Regions from separate parts of the Sanguibacter sp. Leaf3 genome, predicted to be linked through region 3. Evidence: riboswitches for the same ligand, from Rfam matches in the RefSeq annotation. Region 3 holds a riboswitch; each other region holds the start of a gene.
The links. Region 3 has a riboswitch for S-adenosylmethionine ahead of ASG53_RS01145 (aminotransferase class V-fold PLP-dependent enzyme). Riboswitches for the same ligand answer to the same signal wherever they lie in the genome.
Positions count from the first base shown of each region.

Region 1: another riboswitch for S-adenosylmethionine. It lies ahead of ASG53_RS14310 (methylenetetrahydrofolate reductase); the one in region 3 lies ahead of ASG53_RS01145 (aminotransferase class V-fold PLP-dependent enzyme).
Region 2: another riboswitch for S-adenosylmethionine. It lies ahead of ASG53_RS01585 (flavin reductase family protein); the one in region 3 lies ahead of ASG53_RS01145 (aminotransferase class V-fold PLP-dependent enzyme).

Region 1 covers NZ_LMRH01000003.1:196,990-204,270, reverse strand. The annotation lists gene nagA (N-acetylglucosamine-6-phosphate deacetylase) at 1-964, opposite strand, end outside; gene ASG53_RS14330 (helix-turn-helix transcriptional regulator) at 1,113-1,886, shown strand; gene ASG53_RS14325 (hypothetical protein) at 2,066-2,632, shown strand; gene ASG53_RS14320 (glycosyltransferase family 2 protein) at 2,629-3,390, shown strand; gene ASG53_RS14315 (PH domain-containing protein) at 3,423-3,962, shown strand; SAM riboswitch class I at 4,029-4,134, shown strand; gene ASG53_RS14310 (methylenetetrahydrofolate reductase) at 4,141-5,211, shown strand; gene metE (5-methyltetrahydropteroyltriglutamate--homocysteine S-methyltransferase) at 5,223-7,281, shown strand, end outside.
Region 2 covers NZ_LMRH01000001.1:348,580-355,860, reverse strand. The annotation lists gene ASG53_RS01600 (GNAT family N-acetyltransferase) at 1-462, opposite strand, end outside; gene ASG53_RS01595 (DUF1684 domain-containing protein) at 459-1,310, opposite strand; gene ASG53_RS01590 (hypothetical protein) at 1,473-2,801, shown strand; SAM riboswitch class IV at 2,869-2,980, shown strand; gene ASG53_RS01585 (flavin reductase family protein) at 3,001-3,525, shown strand; gene ASG53_RS01580 (TIGR03086 family metal-binding protein) at 3,832-4,428, shown strand; gene ASG53_RS01575 (rhodanese-like domain-containing protein) at 4,622-5,077, opposite strand; gene ASG53_RS01570 (dipeptide ABC transporter ATP-binding protein) at 5,231-7,138, opposite strand; gene ASG53_RS01565 (ABC transporter permease) at 7,135-7,281, opposite strand, start outside.
Region 3 covers NZ_LMRH01000001.1:247,807-255,087, forward strand. The annotation lists gene ASG53_RS01135 (O-succinylhomoserine sulfhydrylase) at 1-1,223, opposite strand, end outside; gene ASG53_RS01140 (rhodanese-like domain-containing protein) at 1,230-1,661, opposite strand; SAM riboswitch class I at 1,668-1,772, opposite strand; SAM riboswitch class IV at 1,883-1,996, shown strand; gene ASG53_RS01145 (aminotransferase class V-fold PLP-dependent enzyme) at 2,044-3,474, shown strand; gene ASG53_RS01150 (hypothetical protein) at 3,824-4,219, shown strand; gene ASG53_RS01155 (hypothetical protein) at 4,207-4,428, shown strand; gene ASG53_RS01160 (pentapeptide repeat-containing protein) at 4,559-5,173, opposite strand; gene ASG53_RS01165 (hypothetical protein) at 5,273-6,166, opposite strand; gene ASG53_RS01170 (FAD-dependent oxidoreductase) at 6,680-7,281, shown strand, end outside.

The DNA.
Region 1 (7,281 bases), on a different contig from region 3:
TCGACCCGCCCTCGCGCAGGCGCGCCACCCCGTCGACCACGTCGACGACGAGCGACCCCAGCAGGTACTCGCCGTCGGCCACCCCTGTCGCCGACATCGCGTCGGTGACCAGGACGGTCCGGCCCACCCCTGCTGAGCGTGCCGCGTGCTGGACCGTGAGCGGGTGCAGGTGCACACCGTCGGCGATGAGCTCGACCGCCACGCGCGGGTCTTCGAGCAGCGCGAGGACAGGCCCGGGCACCCTGTGGTGCACGGGCAGCATCGCGTTGAACAGGTGCGTCGCGAGCGTGACCCCGGCGTCGACGGCAGCCGTCGCCGTCGCGGCGTCGGCGTCGGTGTGACCGATGGCCGCCACGGCCCCGGCCTCGACGATCCTGCGGACGGCGTCGAGACCGCCCGGCAGCTCGGGCGCGATCGTCACGACCTTGACGACCCCGGGCCGGGCGCCGAGCAGAGAGTCGACGTCCGCGAGCGCGGGCTCACGCAGGAGGGTCGGCTCGTGGGCGCCCTTGTGCAGGGGGCTCAGCCACGGGCCCTCGAGGTGGACCCCGGCGATCTCGCCGCTCTCGACGAGGGGGGCCAGTCCGACGATCGCGTCGCGGAGGGCCGGCAGGGGCGCTGTGACCAGGCTCGCGACGATCGTCGTGGTGCCGTGGGCCCTGTGCGTCGCGGCGACCTTCCGGGCGCTCGCAAGGAGGTCCGGTCCGTCGCCGAAGGACGCACCTCCGCCCCCGTGGCAGTGGACGTCGACGAAGCCGGGGACGAGCGTCGCCTCGCCGAAGTCGACGTGCTCGGCCGAGGCCCACGCGGCGTCCGGCTCACCCTCGCCGACGGCGACCACGAGGCCCTGGTCGACGACCATCCAGCCGGGGCTCAGGGTCCTGCGCCCCGTGCGCAGGGAAGCGGCCGAGTACACGGTCGGGGACAGTGCACCGGGGACGGCTGGGGCGGGGGCGCTCGACATGCCCTCACCCTAGCGACACCGCACGTCCTCGCTTCCAGGACCGGCTGCCCGTCGAGGGCCCCCGACCCGTTCTCCTGGGCCGCTGAGAGCCGCTGAGGTGTGGGATACCCTCGGTCCAGAGACTGTGTCGGCGGAGGGGGGGACAACCGTGTCACCGGGACACGATGCACTGCCCTCGCCCGACGGCGTCCCACCGCCGACCGGTGCGCTCCCGACTCTCGACGGTCCCCCCGGGTCGGTCTTCTCGGGGTCCGGGGTCGAGACCCTCACGGCGACCCAGACCATCTTCGACCTGCTCTCCGAGCTCATCGCGACCTCGACCACCAGCCTGTGGGGCGCGCACCCCGGGGCCGGCTTCGGCGCAGACCACATCGACACGTGGTGGGGGCCGGTGTCCGAGATGGCCGGCCGCGACGTCGAGGTCCGCACGATGCTCCAGCACAGCACCCGCACCCAGACCGCCACGCAGAGCTATGCCGCGCTCGCCCTCCCCGCCGGGGTGCTGATCCGCACGGTCCCGATGATCCCCGCGCGCACCCTGATCTTCGACGGCGTCGTCGCGATGGCGACACGCTTCGTCGAGGGCCGCTCGGCCGGTGCCCTCGTGATCCACGAACCGGGTCTCGTCGCGTACCTGGAGCGCGGGTACGACGCCGAGTGGGCGCTCGCTCAGGACTTCCCGGCGCTCGTCGACGCCGAGGGGCGTCCTGTCGAGATCGACCAGACCGCACGGACCGTGCTCGCGCTGCTCGCCGACGGCCACAAGGACGAGGTCGTCGCCCGCCGGCTCGGGTGCTCGGTCCGCACGGCGCGCCGGCACATCTCCTCGCTCATGGAGCTGCTCGAGTCGGGCAGCCGGTTCCAGGCCGGGGCACGAGCCGCCCAGGCCGGCCTGCTCGACCGAGACGCCCCGTTCGACTGACACGCTCAGGCGGCTGGCACGCTCAGCCCGGCTGGCACGCTCAGCCCGGCCGGCACGCTCAGCCCGACCGCCCGCTCCGCTCCTCAGGCACGCGGATCGGGCGTCGTCGAGGCCTCCCGTCAGCAGCGTCCACACGTCTCACCCGGCGCAGGACGGTCCCGCTGCCTAGAGTCGTCCGCGTGACCCCAGCCGACGCGCCCCCGCGGACCTCCCCCGCCGTCATCGCGGGGGACGTGGTCCGTGCGCTCGTCGCCGTGAGCATCGTCGTCGGCACTGTCCTCTACGGCCCTGTCGGCGCGGCGCTGCTGTCCCTCGTCCTGCTGGGCTCGGTCGTCCCGCGCGCCCTCGGCCTGCACGGCTACGGCGACCCGGCTCTCGGCCTGGTGCTCTCGGCTGCTGCATGGTCCGGGCTCCTCGACCTCTACGAGGCGGTGCCGTGGCTCGACCTCGTGATGCACCTGGTCGCCACAGCGGCCCTCGCGGCGCTCGTCTGGCTCGTCCTTCGCCGCACAGGCGCTGTCTCCGGTCCCGGCGAGGAGTCGCTGCGCCGCCCGAGGCTCGGCGTCGTCGTCTCGGTGACGGGGCTCGGCTCCCTGCTGGCGCTGCTGTGGGAGATCGGCGAGTGGGCCGGCGCGACCTACGTCGACGGCTCGATCAACGTCGGCTACACGGACACTGTCTCCGACCTCGCCGTCGGCACCCTCGGGGCCCTCGTCGCAGGCCTCGTCCTCGCGAGGCGCTCGTGACCCGCCGGCCCGGTGCTGCGGACATCACCGTCGTGGTCCCCGCGCGGGACGACGCGGCGCACCTCGCGCGGTGCCTCGACGCGCTCGCACGCCAGTCGCACCCGCCCTTCGAGGTGGTCGTCGTCGACAACGCCTCGACCGACACGACTGCCGAGGTCGCGCGGGCGGCCGGTGCTCGGGTCGTCCACGAGGACCGCGTCGGCATCCCGGCTGCGGCGTCCCGGGGCTACGACGCCGTCGAGGGCGGGATCATCGCGCGGTGCGACGCGGACAGCCTGCCCCCGGGCGACTGGCTCGCGCGGATCGCGTCGGTCTTCGACGCCGACCCGACGCTCAGCGCGGTGACGGGCGCCGGGACCTTCTACGACCTCCCGCCCGTGCGCGGCCACCTCGCGCGCGTCTTCTACATGCGCGGGTACTTCTGGGGGATGCGCGCGGCCGTCGCGAACGTGCCGCTGTGGGGCTCGAACATGGCGCTGCGCGTCTCGGCGTGGCACGGCGTGAGGCACCTGGTGCACAGGGACGACCCGCAGGTGCACGACGACACCGACCTGAGCTTCCAGCTCGGCAGCTCGGCGCGCGTCAGGTACGACCGCGCGCTGACCGTCGGGGTCTCCGGCAGGACCTTCCAGTCACCGGCGAGCCTGGCCCGCAGGTTCCGCTGGGCCCGACGCACCCTCGAGGTGAACTGGGCCGTCAGCCCGCCGTGGGAGCGCTGGACGCACAGGATGCTCGATCCCGCTCCCGACCGGGGATAGTGCCGGCGGGCGAGCGGTGCGAAGATTCCGGCATGGGAATCCAGAGCACTCTCGCCGAGGGCGAGCACGTCGTCCTCAACCTCCGCACCCACGTCAAGGCGCTGTTCGGGGCGATCGCGCTCTTCGTCGTGCTCCTCGCGGCCGCGGTCGCCCTCGTCGTGCTGCTCCCGGAGAGCTCCGCGCGCGGCTGGATCCTGCTCGCGGGTGGTGTCGTGCTGCTCGTGGTGCTCGTCGGCTGGGTGCTGCTGCCCTTCCTGCGGTGGGTGACCTCGCGCTACACGGTGACCAACCGTCGGCTCATCACCCGCAGCGGCATCCTCACGCGCACGGGTCGGGACATCCCGCTCTACCGCATCAACGACGTGTCCTACGAGAAGAGCCTCACCGACCGCCTGCTCGGCTGCGGCACCCTCGTCATCTCGGACGCGACGGACAAGGCGGGGGTCACGCTGCACGACGTCCCGCGGGTCGAGCAGGTCCAGGTGGTCCTCCACGACCTGCTCTTCTCGGCCGACGACGGCTCGGACGACGGCGAGTTCCCGCCCCGCGAGCCGCGTCGCCGTCTTCGCTGACGAGACGCCCGTCTCACTCCTCGGGCAGAGCCTGGACCGCCTGGTGGATGCCGTCTAGATTCAGGGACACCATCCAGAGCGGTTGAGAGTCCTGGCTCGACGACACCGCAGCAACCCCCCACTATGGAAGCCTCCTGATGGGTGCGGGTGCTAACGCCAGGTCCGATGGAGTGAACTCATGACGGCTTCCGACGTCCCACCGACCCCCGCCGGGGGCAGCTCCGCGACCGCCCCGCCGGGGCGGCCCGCAGCGCGCCCGTCCCGGCAGCGCCCGACGATCTCCTTCGAGCTCATGCCGCCCCGCAACCCTGCCGCGGCGCCGAAGTTCTGGAGCACGGTCGACCACCTGATCGCCGCCAGGCCCGACTTCGTGTCGGTCACCTACGGCGCAGCAGGTGGGGACCGGACCACCGCGCAGACCGTCGTGAGGCGCATCCTCGAGCACGCCCCGGTGCTGCCGATCGCGCACCTCACCTGCGTCGGCGCCTCCCGCGACAACGTCGCCGAGGTGATCGACGAGTTCCTCGCCGAGGGTGTCCGCAGCTTCCTCGCGCTCCGCGGCGACCCCCCGCGCGACCAGCCCGACTGGGAGCCGCACCCCGAGGGCATCAACTCGAGCGACGAGCTCGTCGCACTGCTGCGCGAGGTCGAGGCCCAGCGCTGCGCGGACGACCCCTCCTCCGCCCTGCGCTCGGCCGCCCGTCCGCTGACCATCGCCGTCGCGACCTTCCTCGACGGCAACGCGGCAGCCGGCACCACGCGGTCGCAGGAGGTGCAGCGGCTGCTCGAGAAGCAGCAGGCCGGCGCCGACTTCGCGATCACCCAGCTGTTCTACGAGGCCGACAGCTATGTCGGCTTCGTGGACGAGGCCCGGCGCGCGGGAGTCACCCTCCCGATCCTCGCCGGCCTGCTCCCCATGACCGACCCAGCGCGCCTCGCTCGGGTCGAGACCCTCACGGGCGTCCCCGCCCCGAGGGCCCTCGTCCGCGACCTCGAGTCCCTCGCCGACCCCGCCGCGCGGCACGCCCGCGGCATCCGGGCGTCGGTCGAGCTGGCCGAGGCCGTCCTCGCAGCCGGAGCCCCGGGCCTGCACGTCTACACCTTCAACAAGCACGAAGCCGCACTAGACCTGCTCGAGGGCGTACACCTCGGCGGCGGACCAGCGCACCCGGCACCTGCCGACGCTGGTCCCGACCTGGCCAGCGGGCCGTGGGTCGGCGCATCCCAACCAACCGCAGCACTGATCTAGAGGGATGACCCATGACGACACGTACTGAGCTCAGCTCTATCCAGCAGAACCCGACCTTTGTCACATTCCCGGCGGCGACCATCCTCGGCTACCCCCGCATCGGACCGCGCCGCGAGCTCAAGAAGGCCGTCGAGTCCTTCTGGGCCGGCCGCATCGACGCCGACCAGCTCGAGGAGACCGCAGCCTCCCTGCGCAAGGCGACCCGCGACCGTCTCGTGGCGCTCGGCCTCTCCGCGACCGACGGCGCCGTGCCCGAGACCTTCTCCTACTACGACCAGGTGCTCGACACCGCTGTGACCGTCGGGGCCGTCCCGCCCCGTTTCGCGACGGCCGACGGCGACCTCGACCTCGCCGGGTACTTCCGCGCGGCACGCGGCGAGGGCGACGACGCCCCGCTCGAGATGACCAAGTGGTTCGACACCAACTACCACTACCTCGTCCCAGAGATCGGGCCGTCGACGGCCTTCCGCCTCGCCTCCGACCGCGTGGTCCGACAGCTCACCGAGGCGCTGGCCGACGGCGTGACGACCCGGCCCGTCCTCGTGGGACCGGTGACCTTCCTGCTGCTGAGCAAGGCCGCCGACGACGCCCCCGCGGGCTTCGAGCCGCTCTCGCGCCTCGCAGACCTGCTCCCCGTCTACGTCGAGCTGCTCCGCGCTCTCGCCGCCGCCGGAGCCACGTGGGTCCAGCTCGACGAGCCGGGCCTCGTGACCGACACGATCGACGTGCCGCTCGGCGACGTCCTGACCGCGGTCACCAAGGCGTACACGGTGCTCTCGACCGACCTCGCCCGCCCCGAGCGCCCGGCGATCCTGCTCGCCGCCCCCTTCGGCGACCTCCAGGAGGCGCTGCCCGTCGTCGCCGGGACCGACGTCGAGGCCCTCGCGATCGACCTCGTCAAGGGCTCCGCACCCACCTCGCCCGTCCGCGGCCTCGAGACCAAGACCCTCGTCGCCGGGGTCGTCGACGGCCACAACATCTGGCGCGCCGACCTCTCCGCGAGGCTCGAGGTGCTCGAGGCCCTCGAGGGCCTCGGCGCCGGGGCAGTCGCCGTCGGCACGTCGACGTCGCTCCAGCACGTCCCGCACGACGTGGCCGACGAGCCCACGCTCGACCCGACCCTCGCGACGTGGCTCGCCTTCGCCGACCAGAAGGTCACCGAGGTCGTCACCCTGGCAGAGGGCCTGCGCGAGGGCCGCGAGGCCGTGCACACCGAGCTGCTCGCCGCGAGCGAGGCCGCGGCCTCGCGGGCCACAGCCGCCGGCGTTGCCGTGGCCGCGGTCCGCGAGCGCACAGCCGCGCTGACCGAGGGCGACTTCCACCGCGGTCCGGCCCAGGAGCGTCGCGACGCCCAGCAGGAGCGCCTGAACCTGCCGCTGCTGCCGTCGACCACGATCGGCTCGTTCCCGCAGACCGTCGAGATCCGCAAGGCCCGTGCCGCGCACGCCAAGGGTGAGCTGTCCCTCGAGGCCTACGAAGACGCGATGCGCGCCGAGATCCAGCAGGTCGTCGAGCTGCAGGAGCGCATCGGCATCGACGTGCTGGTGCACGGCGAGGCCGAGCGCAACGACATGGTGCAGTACTTCGCCGAGCTGCTCGACGGCTTCGCCGTGACGCAGAACGGGTGGGTGCAGTCCTACGGCTCCCGCTGCACACGCCCGTCGATCCTCTGGGGAGACGTGTCGCGCCCGGCGCCGATGACGGTCCGCTGGACCGAGTACACGCAGTCGCTGACGTCAAAGCCCGTCAAGGGCATGCTCACCGGGCCGGTGACGATCATGGCCTGGTCCTTCGTCCGCGACGACATCCCGCTCGGCGAGACCGCCAACCAGATCGGTCTGGCCCTGCGCGACGAGATCGCCGACCTCGAGGCTGCGGGCATCGCGATCATCCAGGTCGACGAGCCTGCGCTGCGCGAGCTGCTCCCGCTGCGCCGCGCCGACCAGCCGGCGTACCTCGACTGGTCGGTCGGGTCCTTCACGCTGTCGACCGCGGGAGTCCGCCCGGACACCCAGATCCACACGCACCTGTGCTACTCGGAGTTCGGCGAGGTCATCGGCGCGATCGACG
Region 2 (7,281 bases), 100 kb from region 3:
GTACCCCGCAGCGGCGGCACGGTCCTCGAGCTCGGTGAGCACGATGCGGGCCAGGCCGCGGCGACGGTGCTGGTCGTGGGTCCAGATTCGCTTGAGCTCGGCCGTCGGTGCGACCGTGCGCCCGTCGGTGCCGCGCTCGGCCTCCGGGTACAGGGAGAACCTCGGGTCACCGAGCTCGGGCTCGACCGAGAGGCGGAACGCGCCGCCCGCGACGGGGACACCGTCGTCGAGGACCAGGACGAAGTCGCCGTCGGGGGCCACGAACTCTTCGGGGCTGTAGTGGGCCATCTCCTCGCGCAGGACCTCTTCGCCGAGGAGCGACGCGTAGAGGCGCAGGTAGGTGCGCTCGAGGTCGTCGAGGAGGGGCTGGACCAGGGCGTCGCTCATGTGGACCGAGCGGACCTCGAACCCGTGGTGCGGGCCGTCCAGGCGGCCGCCGGCGATCACGCTGTCGGTGCTCATCGGACGCGACACTCCCCTGCGGTGACGGCGAAGGGCACGTCGTTGCCCTCGACGGGCTGCGGGCAGGTGCCGAAGTCGCTGAAGGCGCACGGCATGTCGTAGGCACGGTTGAGGTCGAGCACGACGGTGCCCTCGGTCTCGCCTGCGGTGTCGACGGTCAGCGAGCGCCAGGCGGGGGTCTCCTCCGACGTGTCGGTGAACAGCAGCGAGGCGCTGCCGGGTGCGTCTCCGACGAGGCGCAGGGTGACGCTCTGGCCGTCGCGGGCGAGGTCGACCTCGCCGGTGACGGTGACCTCGTGGCTGAAGCCGGGCTGGGCTGCGCCGACGACGGCGGGCTCGGGCTGCGCGTACCAGCGGACCGGGGCCTCGAGCACCCAGGACGGGTCGTAGTCGAAGGTCGGCACGCCTGTGAAGCCTGTGGCCATGGGCGCACGGGGGTCGCGGACCCGCAGGATCGGTCGACCGCTGCGGATGCCCGCCTCGACGGCGACGTCGCCGGGGACGATCGCGGCGATGGTCGAGCCGGCCGTGGACACGTCGACGGAGTGGACACCCTCGAAGGGCTCGTCCTCGACTGCGCGCCCGGCGCTCGTGTCGCCCGCGCGCAGACCGTCGGCGGCCGTGACCTCGACGTGGATGCCGTGGCGGTCCGCCCACCAGCGCCCCGGGAGCTGGGCGTAGGCCGTCGGGACGTCGGTGAGCTGGTGGAGTGCGGTGAGCGTCAGCCAGCCGTGGTGCTCGGCCAGGCCGGCGTCGCGCTCGGCGCGCCACGCGACCCAGAGATCGCGGGGGCTCGGCGTCGCGGTGCTGCCCGCGTCGCCCGGCGCGGGGCTGGTGCTCGTCGTCATCCCACCATTCTGCCGCTCCGGACCGCGCCGCGAGGGCGTCCAGAGTGTGGGACTCAGCACAGCAGGAGGGCTCCTCCACGCCTTGTTCACAGGCGAGGGCCTGTGCCTCTCACCCGCTCTGTGGTAGGCAGGATGCGGCATCAGACGCAGAGAAGAGACGACGTGAGCACCGACCCTCAGGGTTCGACGCACAGATCGACGGACAGCTCGACGCACACAGCGGCACAGAGACCGACGCCCGAGCCGGCGCAGGGACCGGCGGAGAGATCCGCGCAGGGACCGCGCCACGGCACGCCGGTCGACGACGCGAGCCCGCGCACCGGACGAGGCGGGCGCTGGGGTGCCGGTGCACCGAGGACGAGCGTCGTCGCCCGTCCTGTCGGCCTCGTCGTCGCAGCGGTCGCCGGGCTCGCCGTGGTCTCGACGGGGATCGCGATCGGGGCGGGTTCACCTCCACCCACGGCCGGGAGCCCTGCAGGGGTCGTGACTGCCGCACCGACGTCCGCGCTCCCGGGCGTCGCGTCGACGACGGCGCCGGTCGACGCACCCGACGGTGACGCGCCTGTGGGCGACCCTGAGGACGCACCGACGGTCGACCTGCCCCCGTCCGCAGAGCCACCGGTGATCGAGTGGGACGACCTGCCCGAGCCGGCTCAGCCCGACCCGGCACCCGAGCCCGTCGCGACCTTGCCTCCCCTGCCTACGCTTCCGCCCCTGGCACCGGTGCCCGACGTCGTCGCGCCGGGTACACCGCCCTCAGGTCCCTCTGAGCCCGCCGGGCCCAGGGTGCCGACACTCACCGGACCGGCGGCAGGCACTGTGCTGATCACCTTCCCCACGGTCTCAGGGGCGGCCGAGCCGGGTGCCACGGTCGTCGTGACGACCACCTCGGGTGACTCGTTGGCGACAGCCGTCGCAGACACCTCGGGCGCCTGGTCTGCGCAGGTGTGCGGGGAGCTGACCGGAGCCCCAGCAGCGTGCCTCACCTCGACGGACGCCCTGACCGTCGCCGCGCACGCCCGCGACGAGACGACAGGCTCCGAGTCCGAGGCGTCCACGGCGCTCTCGTGGACCTTCGACCGTCCCGTCCTGGCAGCGCCGACCGACGGCGAGGTGATCGAGGCCCCCGACGGGGGCGACGTCCCCCTGCGGGTCGAGGGGACCGCCGGAGAGCTCGTGCAGCTGAGCGTCGACGGGACGCCGACGGGCGAGCTCCACAGGGTGGCGGGCGGGGAGGACCTCGTCTGGCGCGGCCCGTCTGCGGGGTCGCACACGCTGAGCCTGCGGTACGTCGACGTGGGTGAGGGTGGCACAGCCGTCACCGGCTTCGGTCCGAGCCGCACGTGGACGGTGAGCGTCGCCGAGGTCGGAGGGGCACCGGAGGGGACGCTCGAGACTGCTCCTGGCGAGGTACCAGGTGGAGCTCCGGCCGAGGCGCAGCCCGAGCGACCGGGCAGCACCCCGGCGTCCACCCCGAGCACCACCCCCTGACCAGATGGTGAGACGTTCTGGGAAAGCCGATGACAGGACGCGAGCCGTTGCTATACCGGTCACTCAAGGTCACGAGAACCGACGCGAAGCCCCGGCTGGTCGGACAGCAACCCCATCGTCATGGCGGGGTGCTCCGGGAGATGACCTGGCTGGTCCCCCGGGACCGGCAAGCCGACGACAGACCACCGAAGGACTGCACATGACCATCCAGGACGAGCGTCTCGCCGACCTCGACACCCACCTGTCCCCCGACGAGTTCAAGACCGTGTTCCGCCAGCATCCAGCTGGCGTCGCCGTCGTGACCCTGCGTGGACCCCACGGCCACGTGGGCTTCACAGCGACCTCGGTCATCTCGGTGTCCGCGGCACCGCCGCTGCTCGCCTTCTCGATCGCCGGGACGTCGTCGTCGTGGGCCGCGCTCGCCGAGGCCGACACCCTGGCCGTCAGCTTCCTCTCCCAGGACCAGGACGACGTGTCGGCACGCTTCGCGACGAGCGGCATCGACCGCTTCGCCGCAGGCGGCTGGACCGAGCTCCCGAGCGGCGAGGCCGTGATCGACGGGGCCGTCACCTGGCTGCGCGGCAGGATCCTCGAGCGCACGCCCGTCGGCGAGAGCTTCCTCGTCTCCGTCCGGGCCATCGAGTCCCAGACCCGCACCGACGCCACCCCGCTGGTGTTCCACGACAGGACGTACCACCGCATCGGGGACCAGACGGCGATCTGAGCCGAGCTCCGCCCCTGAGGCCGCGCCACCGCCTACCCACCGCGCGGCCACCGTGCCCTCGTGCGCCGACCGGTGCGCGAGGGCGCAGCCGTCCGTCAGACGTCGACGGTTACGCCACGAGACCTCTCCCACACTCACCGGCGGCGACGCTCAGCGCTCTCGCTCGGCGTCGCCTCGCCATGCCGTGACGTGCCGTGACGTGCCGACAACCACGATCTGGACTATTGCACCATAGGTGCGATAACTTGGCGAGAACCCCCGGAGGCCAAACAGCCGACCACGGATCGACGTCGGAGAGGTTGGACAGTGGACATCTCCGCTCTGCACACAGCCACCGAGCAGCTCGCGTCATATCTGTCGGAGGTCACCTCCGGCGACCTGACGTCCCCGACGCCGTGCGAGGAGTGGGACGTCAAGAATCTCTACCACCACCTGCTCGACGAGAACCTCGCCTTCGCCCAGGCCCTCACGGGAGCACCTAGGGCCCCGGACGCCTCGCCCGACTTCGCGTCGGTGCCTCCCGCCGGCGACATGGCCCACCACGGCTTCGATCACGCGTACAGGCGCACCGCCAGAGACATGGAGGATGCCTTTGCCTCCACCGACGACGAGTCCCAGGTGCGGGAGGTCCCGGGAGTACCGGGGGCTCGCAGCATCGACGACCTCTACGGCATGCAGCTGTGCGACACGGTGATCCACACCTGGGACCTGGCGCGGACTCTCGGGTTCGAGTGGGAGGTCGACCCGACAGTGGCTGCGCTCGTCCTGCGCCGCCTCGAGCTGCTCCCCGGGTCGGCACGCGGCACCGGGAAGGCCTTCGGGCAGGTCCGGCACGCTGTGACACCTGACCGGAGCACCATCGAGCGCATCCTCATCCTCTCGGGCAGGACGCCTGACGAGTGAGGTTCCACCCGGCGCACGGTCCTCGACGACTGGCGCGGACTCAGCAGCGAGGCTGCTCTCGAGGGCGATCAGCGCACCTTCAGGACCCCTGCCGGTGGACCGTCGGCTGCGCACAGACCAGACCACCGGCAAGAGCGACGGCGAGAGCACAGCGAGCCCGTCCTCCGGCTCCTCCGCGCTCCGCCCTCCGCCCTCACGACGTGAGCGGCAGCCCCGCCGCAGCCCAGCCTGGTGCTCCGCCCTCGACCTGGCGCACGTCGGTGTAGCCACGGGCGATGAGCTCCGCCGCGACAGGACCAGACCCTCGCTCCGAGCCGCAGACCACGACGATCGGGGTGTCGAGGGACACCGGCAGAGCGGCGCCGTGGCCTGCGGCGGCGAGGGCCGACGCTGTGGCGGTCGGGTCGAGCTCCGGTCCGAGGTCCGCGCGATCGGTGATGCGGGCGCCCTCGATCGCCCCTGTGGTCGCTCGACCTGCGGCGCTGCGCACGTCGAGCAGCAGGCCACCTGAGGCGAGGTGGCTGGCAGCGTCCTGCGGGCTGACGAGCGGCGCGAGCCCGCGCGCGGCGGCAAGTGCCTCGTCATCTCTGGACGAGGGCGCGGGTGAGGTGTCGGCAGGGGTGTCCTGGTGGGGCGTCGTGCGAGTCATGGTGGGGATCCTCTCGGTGCTGGTCGGTCAGGGGGCAGGGCCGGTCGTGCCGGCTGTCGTCAGGCGGGCAGAGCGGTCAGGCGGGCAGAGCGGTCAGGCGGGCAGAGCGGTCGGGCAGGCAGTGCTGACCGTGCCGGTGGGCTCGGTCTCTCCTCAGGCCGTCACGTTCGTGCGGCCCGGGATCGCCGCGAGCAGCGCCCGGGTGTAGTCGTGCTGCGGGTCGGCGAAGATCTGCTCGGTCGTCCCGCTCTCCACCAGCCGGCCGCGGGACATGACGCCGACCCGGTCGGAGATCTGCCGCACGACCGCGAGGTCGTGCGAGATGAACAGATAGCTCAGGCCGAGCTCGGCCTGGAGGTCGACGAGCAGCTGGAGGATCTGCGCCTGGACCGAGACGTCGAGGGCGGAGACGGGCTCGTCGAGGACGACGACCTGCGGGTGCAGGGCGAGCGCCCGGGCGATCGCCACCCGCTGGCGCTGACCGCCGGAGAGCTCCGCAGGGTGCCTGTGCAGCGCGGAGGTCGGCAGCGCGACCTGGTCGAGCAGCTCCGAGGCCCGGCGCGACCTCGACGCCCTGTCCCCGGTGCGGAAGGCCTCGAGCGGCTCGGTGAGCACCTGCCCGATGGTGAAGCGCGGGTCGAGGGAGGCGTAGGGGTTCTGGTAGACGAGCTGGAGGTGCTCGCGCAGTCGACGCAGGCGGCGGCCGCGCAGCCGGGTGATGTCCTGCCCGTCGACGTGCACAGAGCCTGAGGTCGGGTCGGCGAGCCGCAGGACGAGGCGCGCCGTGGTCGACTTCCCCGACCCGGACTCCCCCACGATCGCGAAGGTCTCGCCGCGCGGGACCGAGAAGGAGACACCGTCGACGGCCCGGAGGGTCTTCTTGCCGCCGCCCTGCTGGGGCACTGTGAACTCCTTGACGAGGTCGCGCACCTCGACGACGGGCGCGAGCGAGGCTGCCTGGGCAGCGGGCTCGCGCGGCACGACGGAGGTCGGGACGGCACCACTCGACGAGGCCTCTGGCTCACCTACCTCGCTGGCCTCGCTGGCCTCGCTGGCCTCGGCCATCACACTCAGGCCGCTCCGCTCGACCTGCTCGACCTGCTCGACCGCCTCCCCAGTCTCCGGCCCGCCCGCTCGCTCGGGCGCCAGCACCGGGTCCGCTGCTCGGCCGTCCCGCACCGTCGGCCGCAGCCGGGTCGGCGAGAGCGAGGGCGCCGCCGCGACGAGGGCCTTCGTGTACGGGTCCTGCGGGTCTTCGAGGATCTGCCGGGCACTGCCCTCCTCCACCACCCGCCCGCGGTTCATCACGATGACGCGCTGGGCACGCTCGGCCGCGACGCCGAGGTCGTGCGTGACGAGCAGGACGGCCGTCCCGAGCTCCGCGGTGAGCGACCCGAGGTGGTCGAGGACCGCGCGCTGGACTGTGACGTCGAGGGCCGAGGTCGGCTCGTCGGCGATCACGAGCGCGGGCCTGCAGGCGAGCGCGATGCCGATGAGCACCCGCTGACGCATGCCGCCCGAGAGCTGGTGCGGGTACTGGCGGGCGACGGCCTCGGGGTCACGCAGCCCCGCCTGCTCGAGGATCTCCACCACGCGCTGCCCGGTCGCCCGCCGGGCGAGGCCGGAGTGGACGACGAGCACGTCGGCCACCTGGTCGCCGATGCGTCGGACGGGGTTGAGCGAGACAGTCGGGTCTTGCGGCACGAGGCCCAGGCGCGCACCACGGACCCGCTCGAGCTCTTTGTCGCTCCACGCGCTGATGTCGGTGCCGTCGAGCACGATGCGCCCGGCAGTGCGTGCACCACCACGCGGCAGCAGCCCGATGATCGCCTGCGCCGTGGTCGTCTTGCCCGAGCCGGACTCGCCGACGACGGCCACGACCTCGCCCGCGTCGACGTGCAGGTCGACGCCGCGCACGGCCGGGACCGTCCCACGGCGGGTCCTGTACGCGACCTCGAGGCCTTCGACGACGAGGAGCGGTCCGGAGCGCGCGGGCTCGTCGCCCGTCGTGGCGGTCTCGGTGCGGGTAGACGTCGTGCTGGTGGTCTTCGTGCTGGTCATCGCAGGTCGCTCCATTCTCCGTCGAGGGCCCGGCTGACGCGGTTGGCCGAGAGCACCACGGCCACGACGACGAGGCCGGGCAGCGTGGTGAGCCACCAGGAGGTGGCGAGGTAGCTGCGTCCCTCGGAGACGAGGGACCCCCA
Region 3 (7,281 bases):
TCTTCGAGCCCGACGCTCAGGCGCACCGTCGTCTCGGCGATGCCGACAGCGGCGCGGCCCTCAGGGCCGATCCTGCGGTGCGTGGTCGTCGCGGGGTGCGTGATGAGCGACTTCGCGTCGCCGAGGTTGTTCGAGATGTCGATGACCTCGAGGGCGTCGAGGAAGGCGAAGGTGCGCTTCTTGGCCGACTCCGGGTCGGTGCCCTCGGGGACAGCGAGGTCGAAGGTGACGACGGTCCCGCCGCCGGTCTGCTGCTTGCGGGCGAGCTCGTGCTGCGGGTGCGACGGCAAGAACGGGTAGCGGACCCGGGTGATCCCCGGCAGCGTCTCGAGGTGCTCGGCGACCCGCAGCGCTGCGGCGGTCTGCGCCGCGACACGGATCGGCAAGGTCTCGAGTCCCTTGAGCAGCACCCAGGCGTTGAAGGGGCTGAGCGAGGGTCCGGTGTTCCTGATGAACTTCTGGACAGGTCCCTCGATGTACTCCTTCGACCCGAGGATAGCCCCGCCGAGCACGCGGCCCTGCCCGTCGATGTGCTTGGTGGCCGAGTACACCACGACGTCGGCGCCGAGCTCGAAGGGCTTCTGCAGGATCGGCGTCGCGAAGACGTTGTCGAGGACGACGACAGCGCCGGCGGCGTGCGCGAGCTCGCAGACCCGCTCGACGTCGACGATGTCCTGCATCGGGTTGGACGGGGTCTCGAAGAAGACGACGTCGGCCGGGGTGGCCAGGGCCGCCTCCCACTGCTCGGTCTCGTGGCCGTCGACGTACTCCACCGTGACGCCCCAGTCGGCGAAGATCTCGTCGAAGATCACGACCGTCGACCCGAAGAGCGCTCGGGCCGAGACGATGCGCGACCCGGACTTCACGAGGGCCGCGAGGGAGGTGAAGACTGCGGACATGCCTGTCGCCGTCGCGTAGCAGGCCTCGGCGCCGTCGAGGAGTCGCAGGCGCTCCTCGAACATGTGGACCGTCGGGTTGCCGTAGCGGGAGTAGATGAAGCGGTCGGTCTCGCCCTTGAAGGCGGCCTCGGCGTCGGCGGCCTGCGCGTAGACGTAGCCCTGGGTGAGGTAGATCGGCTCTGAGGTCTCCTGGAACTCGGAGCGGACCTGGCCGCCGCGGACAGCGGCGGTCGCGGCACGGACCGTGCGCGGAGGGCGAGCCGGGTCGGATGACGGGACGGTTGCGGCGGACGTGCCGGCCGTGCTCTCAGGGGTGGTCGTCATCGAGGCTCACTCCCCGGCGGTGTAGGTGGTGCTCGGCAGGCCGCGCAGGCGCCAGCCGTTGACGGTCCGCCCACCGGAGAGGTCCGTGTCGCCCTCGAAACCCTCGAGCACGTTGTACGACGGACCGAAGCCGGCTGCCGTCGCGTCGACCGCCGCACCGATCGAGCGGTTGCCCGAGCGGCACAGGAAGATCACCGGGCGGCCGTCACCCGGGGTGAGGCCGGCCTCGGCCAGCTGGTCGAGGAAGCGCGGGTTGGGGCCGAAGGCCGTCGCCCACTCGGTGAAGACGACCTCGCGGTCACCGTCGAGCGGGGAGAGGTCGGGGACGCCGATCTGCTGCCACTCGCCGACCGTGCGCACGTCGACGAGGACGGCGTCGGGGGTGGTCTCGAGCAGGTCCCAGGCCTGCTGCGGGGTGAGGTCGCCTGCGTAGCTCATGTCATGCCTCCATCGGTCCGTGGCGGTAGCACCCTCGCCCCGACGTCGAGCTCGTCGGAGGGGTTGCTGCGGCGTCGTCGTGCCAGGTCACTCAGCCGCTCTGGATGGTTGTCCCTCTGAGCATCACCCCCGACCCCCAGAATGAGACAGCCCGTCCAGCATGCAAGACAGACTGCGCTCGCTGATTGACACCCCCGGAAACCTCGCCAATCCTTGACGCAGGTCATGAGTGCCAGCGCGTAACCCCGGTTTGCTGGCCGGCAACCCTCCTCCGCGGTGGGGTGCCCCGGGTGACGACCTGGCCGGAACCAGATGGTCTCCGGCAAGCGCGGGAATCGGTCGAACCCAGGTGCGTCGATCCCCACCACGTCCTGGAGGATCTATGTCTGCCACCCATGAAGCCCAGTCCTGCCTGCCCGTCGTCGGCTCGGACACCCTCGTCCCGCTCGTCGACGGCCGGACGGTCACCTACGCCAACCTCGACTGCGCAGCGAGCGCCCCGGCGCTCCAGGCCGTCGCCGACCGCGTCACCCAGGTGCTGCCGCTCTACGCCTCCGTGCACCGCGGCGCGGGCTACCTCTCGCAGGTGTCGACGGCCCTCTACGAGGCCTCGCGCCAGACCATCGGCGCCTTCGTCGGTGCCCGGCCCGACGACGTCACGGTCGTCACGCGCAACACGACAGACTCGCTCAACCTGCTCGCCGGCTGCGTCCCGGCCGACGCTGACGGCAGGCCTGGCCGGGTGCTCGTCCTCGACGTCGAGCACCACGCCAACCTCCTCCCGTGGCAGCGGTCGGCCGGCGGCGCGACGGTGCTGCACGGTGCGGAGACCGTGGCTGAGACCCTCGAGGCGATCCGGGCCGAGCTCGCCCGGGCGCCCTACGCGCTGCTCGCGCTCACCGGGGCGTCGAACGTCACCGGCGAGCTGCTGCCTGTCGCCGACGTGGTCGCGATCGCCCACGAGGCCGGGGCTCGCGTCGCGATCGACGGCGCTCAGCTGGTGCCGCACCGCCGCTTCTCGCTCGCCGAGACCGGGGTCGACTACATCTCCTACTCGGGCCACAAGACGTACGCGCCCTTCGGGTCGGGGGCCCTCGTGGGCCGTCGCGACTGGCTCGACGCCGGGACGCCCTATCTCGCCGGTGGTGGGGCTGTCCGCCAGGTCGACCTCGACCAGGTGCAGTGGACGAACGCCCCGGCGCGGCACGAGGCCGGCTCGCCGAACGTCATCGGCGCCGTGGCCCTCGCCGCGGCCTGCGAGACCCTCGCGTCGCTGCCCGCGGGCACGCTCGAGGCGCACGAGGCCTACCTGCGCGAGCGCCTGGTGAGCGGCCTCGAGTCCATCCCGGGCGTCCAGGTGGTCCGGGCCTGGGCCGACGCGTCCGACCCTGTCGGCGTGGTGACCTTCTCGGTCGTCGGGCACGACCCGGGCCTCGTGGCTGCCTACCTCTCGGCCGAGCACGGGATCGGCGTGCGCGACGGTCGCTTCTGCGCCCACCCGCTCCTCGCCCGGCTCGGCTACGCCTCGGGTGCCGTGCGGGCCAGCGTGGGCGTCGGGACCACGCAGGAGGAGGTCGACCGTCTGGTCGCCGCCCTCGAGACCTACGTGACTGACGGCCCGACTGCTCGTTACGAGATCGTCGACGCCTGCTGGACCGTCGCCGACGACCCGCGTCCGCTGCCTGAGGGATCCGGTCTGTCTGGTCTCATCGCCACGGCTGCGGCTGGGTTCATCGCAGGGGCTGCCGGCTGCGGCCCTGTCCCGGAGCCGCAGGCCTCGGCTGCGCGCGCAGGATCGCTCGTCGACGCCTGAGCGCTGCCTGCCTGACCGTCACGATCTCACGGCTGCGTGCCGTGCTCGCCGCCGCGGGCGCTCCTGGAGCCCGCCCGGCACTCCGCCCCGGCTGGTCCACCCGGCCGGGGCGGAGCCGTGCCGGCGGGTCCACCCGGCAGGCTTCGTCGCGTGCGCTTAATACCCGGTGGAGCCGCCCGTGCGCTTGAAAGTCCTTTTTAGGTGTAGTGTCACTTATAGCAGGTCAATGATGACTTGCGTATATTGGAGGCACAAGATCCGTAATATCAAGAAGTCCATAGCCGGTTTGGTCGTCGCGGGTTTGATGACAGTTGGCCTTGTGTCGCCTGCGACGGCAACCGAGTCACCAGTGTTCGATGAGCTTCCTGTCGCGGAGTTCGCGGCGACGGAGGCGGGAGGTGGCGGAGCCCAGCTCGTTCCTTTCGGATCCGGGAGCCTCATCGTCTCGGTCCCGGACGACGTCGATCAGGCGCCCCTCATCGAAGGGCAGCGGACCTCTAGGCTCTCGGTCGGGCTCGGATGGACGTTCTACGTCTATCTCAACCGGACTGACCAGGCCGTGCTCGCCGGCGGGGGTGCCACGAGCCTGGGCATCTTGGTTTGCGCGATCCCGGGTGTCGGAATTCCTGCGTGCGCAGCTGTTGCGGGACTCCTCGTCGCAGGCGCTACATACATCGCGCTCAACGGTCTGTGCCCGTCCCGTCTCGAGCTTGCCGTGGGGAAGGGGTCCAAGTGCGTCAGCTAGGGCGCGAGGTCGCCGCCCTCGTGGCCGGGCGCCGCCAGAGCCTCGTCGCTGGGCTCGTGATCCTGCTTGTCGTCCCGGGCGCCGCTGCGGCTGGCTCGGCCAGCCCGGTCGTGACCTACCTCCAGGTCCTCTCCGGTGCGGTGGTGGTCGCGTCGGCCCTCTTGATCGCGTGGGTGCTCGTTCGACGACATCTCGGTGGCAGGCGCTGAGCCTCAGACTTCCGAGGGGCTGGACAGCTCTGGCTGTGGTTCGCGGAGACGGGACTCGGCTCTGCGTCTGATGCCCTCAGTGAGTGTCGAGAGCGCGCTCCAGCGGTCGGGGCGACCTGGCGTTCCGGTCTCACTGGATCGAGATGCCTAGGTGTGCCGCGAGCAGCGGGGCGAGGTCGAGGAACTGGTCGGTGCTGACCGTCGTGCCTTTGAGGCCCGCGATGCCTGTCAGCTGACCGAGCTCCGCGCCGCGCAGGTCGGTCCGGGTCAGGGTTGCCCGGCTCAGGGTGAGCTGGGCGATGCGCGTCCCGACAAAGCTCATCCGGGTGCCGCGCGCCGAGGAGAGGTCGAGCTCTCCGATCACGCAGTCGGTGAAGGTGACGTCCGCGAGGCGGGCCTCGCGCAGGTTGAGGTAGTCGATCTTGGTGCCGTGGAAGGCGACGCGCGACCACTGCGAGCCGTAGGCCTGGACGCCGCCGAGGCGGCTCGCGCGGACCTGGGTGTCCTGCCAGTCGCCGCTCGAGATGTCGAGGGTCGCTGCGTTGACCGTGTCGAAGGAGCAGTCGCTCACGCGTGACGAGGCGAGCTCGGCGCCCGACAGGTCCGTCCCGGTGAAGCTGCACTCGATGATGCGGGAGTCGACGGCGTCGATGCCGCTCAGGTCGGTCCCGTCGAAGGTCAGGACCTCGACATAGGCCTCTGGGCTGAAGGCTGCGGCGGTGCCGAGGGTGTCCGGTTCAGGCATGCGACCAGCCTCTCACGAGCGCCTGACAGCCGATGTGTCCGCGAGTCGGGGCCCTGGGACGCTCGGTGATGCTGCGCCATCGAGACGCGCCGCGCTGGCCTAGTTCGGAGCCGGAGCCGGAGCCGGTGTCGCAGGAAGCAGGGCGTCGATCCTCTCGTTGATCCAGGCGAATGCACTCGTCAACCAGTCGAATCCCAGTCCGCTGGTCATGATCAAGGACAAAGAGGCAAGGATGAATAGTGTCCACCACGTCAATGCGTGCATCGCCCACCGATTGGTCCAGAAAGCAAACTTCCAGAGCCAGCGCGGTCGACTGCTGGAGTGCACGTACACCGCGGCGACCGAGCCTAGGCCAAGTGCGATGCAGGCTATGAGCAGGCCGAACGTGAATAGGGCTGCGAACATCTGGGTCACGATGACTCCGACGTGCACGCCATCGGCATCGAAGATGGAGCCACCATCGCGTAGAGCTGTCGCCAGGGCGTCCAGGGCGTCCAGAGCGTCCGCGTGGAGCGGAGGCTCGACGAGCCAGAGTGCTGAGAGGACTCCGGCGATCACTGCAATATAGACGGCTGCGAGGCGCGCGGCGATGCCTCTGCCGTCCACTGCGCCGCGGCACCACAGCACGGTGAAGGTGATAGTGACTACGACCGTGGCCAGGATTGAGAGTCCTGCCATCAGCCCCGCGATGAGGACTGCGTTTCTCACGTACGCGGTCACGATAGTCACGAGGACGACGAGGGCGACGAGGGCTGCCGCGAGTTCTTCATCGTTCGTCCTCGTCTTGGTGCTGCCGCCTGAAGGGAACTGTGCTCGAATTCTTGCGACGACGTGCCAATCGGTCGTCGCGAGGGAGTGTGCCACTGCGCTGTTGAGGGAGACTCGACCGTGTCCGTGCCCCCCGAGCAACGGCGAGAATGCTAGGGCGATAGGGGTGCCGAGGAGGATGCCGAGAATGGTAAAAGCCAGGCTCGTGCCGTCAAAGTTCTGCATCGGGACCCGCCCTGTCTGCGGGAGGTTTCTGGAGCCTGCCGACCAGGGCACCGAATGCGGCCGTCAGGGACGTGGATCCTAAGAGGAAAACGATGTCCCAGAGGTGGTCGCGAAAGAAGGTAAGTAGCAACTTTCCTCTTCTGGGTCATGGGTGGCGGCTCGAGGGGTGGGGCTGGCCTCGGTCGTCGCGCTCTGGACGGAGAGATGGCGGATGGTGCGGTAAAACCGTAATCGGGATAGAGGTCACGAAGCGGGACGAAGGTCATGGGTGAGAGATGAGACGAGGGCTGTCTGGACCGGCTCGCCAACCCGGCTCGGTGACGGTGCGGGTCGCTCCTCTACGCCCTTGTTCGTCGAGGCTGGCGGCGCCTGCAGTGTCTTCGCACTCGTTCAGAGGTATGGCTAGATCGCAGGCGACTGTCTGTCGGCGCCGTGTGTTCTCCAGCTGGCCGGGAACATCCGGTGGACCGACGCGGTTACCGTAGTGCTTGAACCTTCAACCAAGGAGTGCACGTGTACGACGTCGTCGTGATCGGGGCTGGTCAGGCAGGGCTGTCGGCCGCCCACCACCTGCGACGGCGCGGGCTGGTGCCCGGCGAGGACATGGTCGTGCTCGACTCGGGCGACGGGCCCGGGGGAGCGTGGCGCGAGCGCTGGGACTCCCTGACGCTCGGTGCTGCGCACGGTATCCACGACCTGCCTGGCCTCCCGCTCGGCGACCCTGACCCGGCCGAGCCCGCGTCCGCCGTCGTCTCCAGGTACTACGGGGCGTACGAAGAGCGCTTCGGGCTCGACGTCGTCCGCCCTGTGCGGGTGCGCGAGGTCAGGCCGCTCGTCAGAGGGGAGGGTGGTGAGGTCGTCGAAGGTGGGGCCGGTCAGGTCGACGACCGTGGTGTCGACAGGACGTCACCTCTCGTCGTGACCTCCGACGCCGGTTCGTGGACCACCCGCACCGTCGTCAGTGCGACGGGTACGTGGACCCGTCCGCACTGGCCCGCCTACCCGGGGCGCGAGACCTTCCTCGGCAGGCAGCTGCACACCCACGACTTCGTGTCGGCCGAGGATTTCCGCGGGAAGCACGTCGTGGTGGTCGGGGGAGGGGCCTCCGCCGTCCA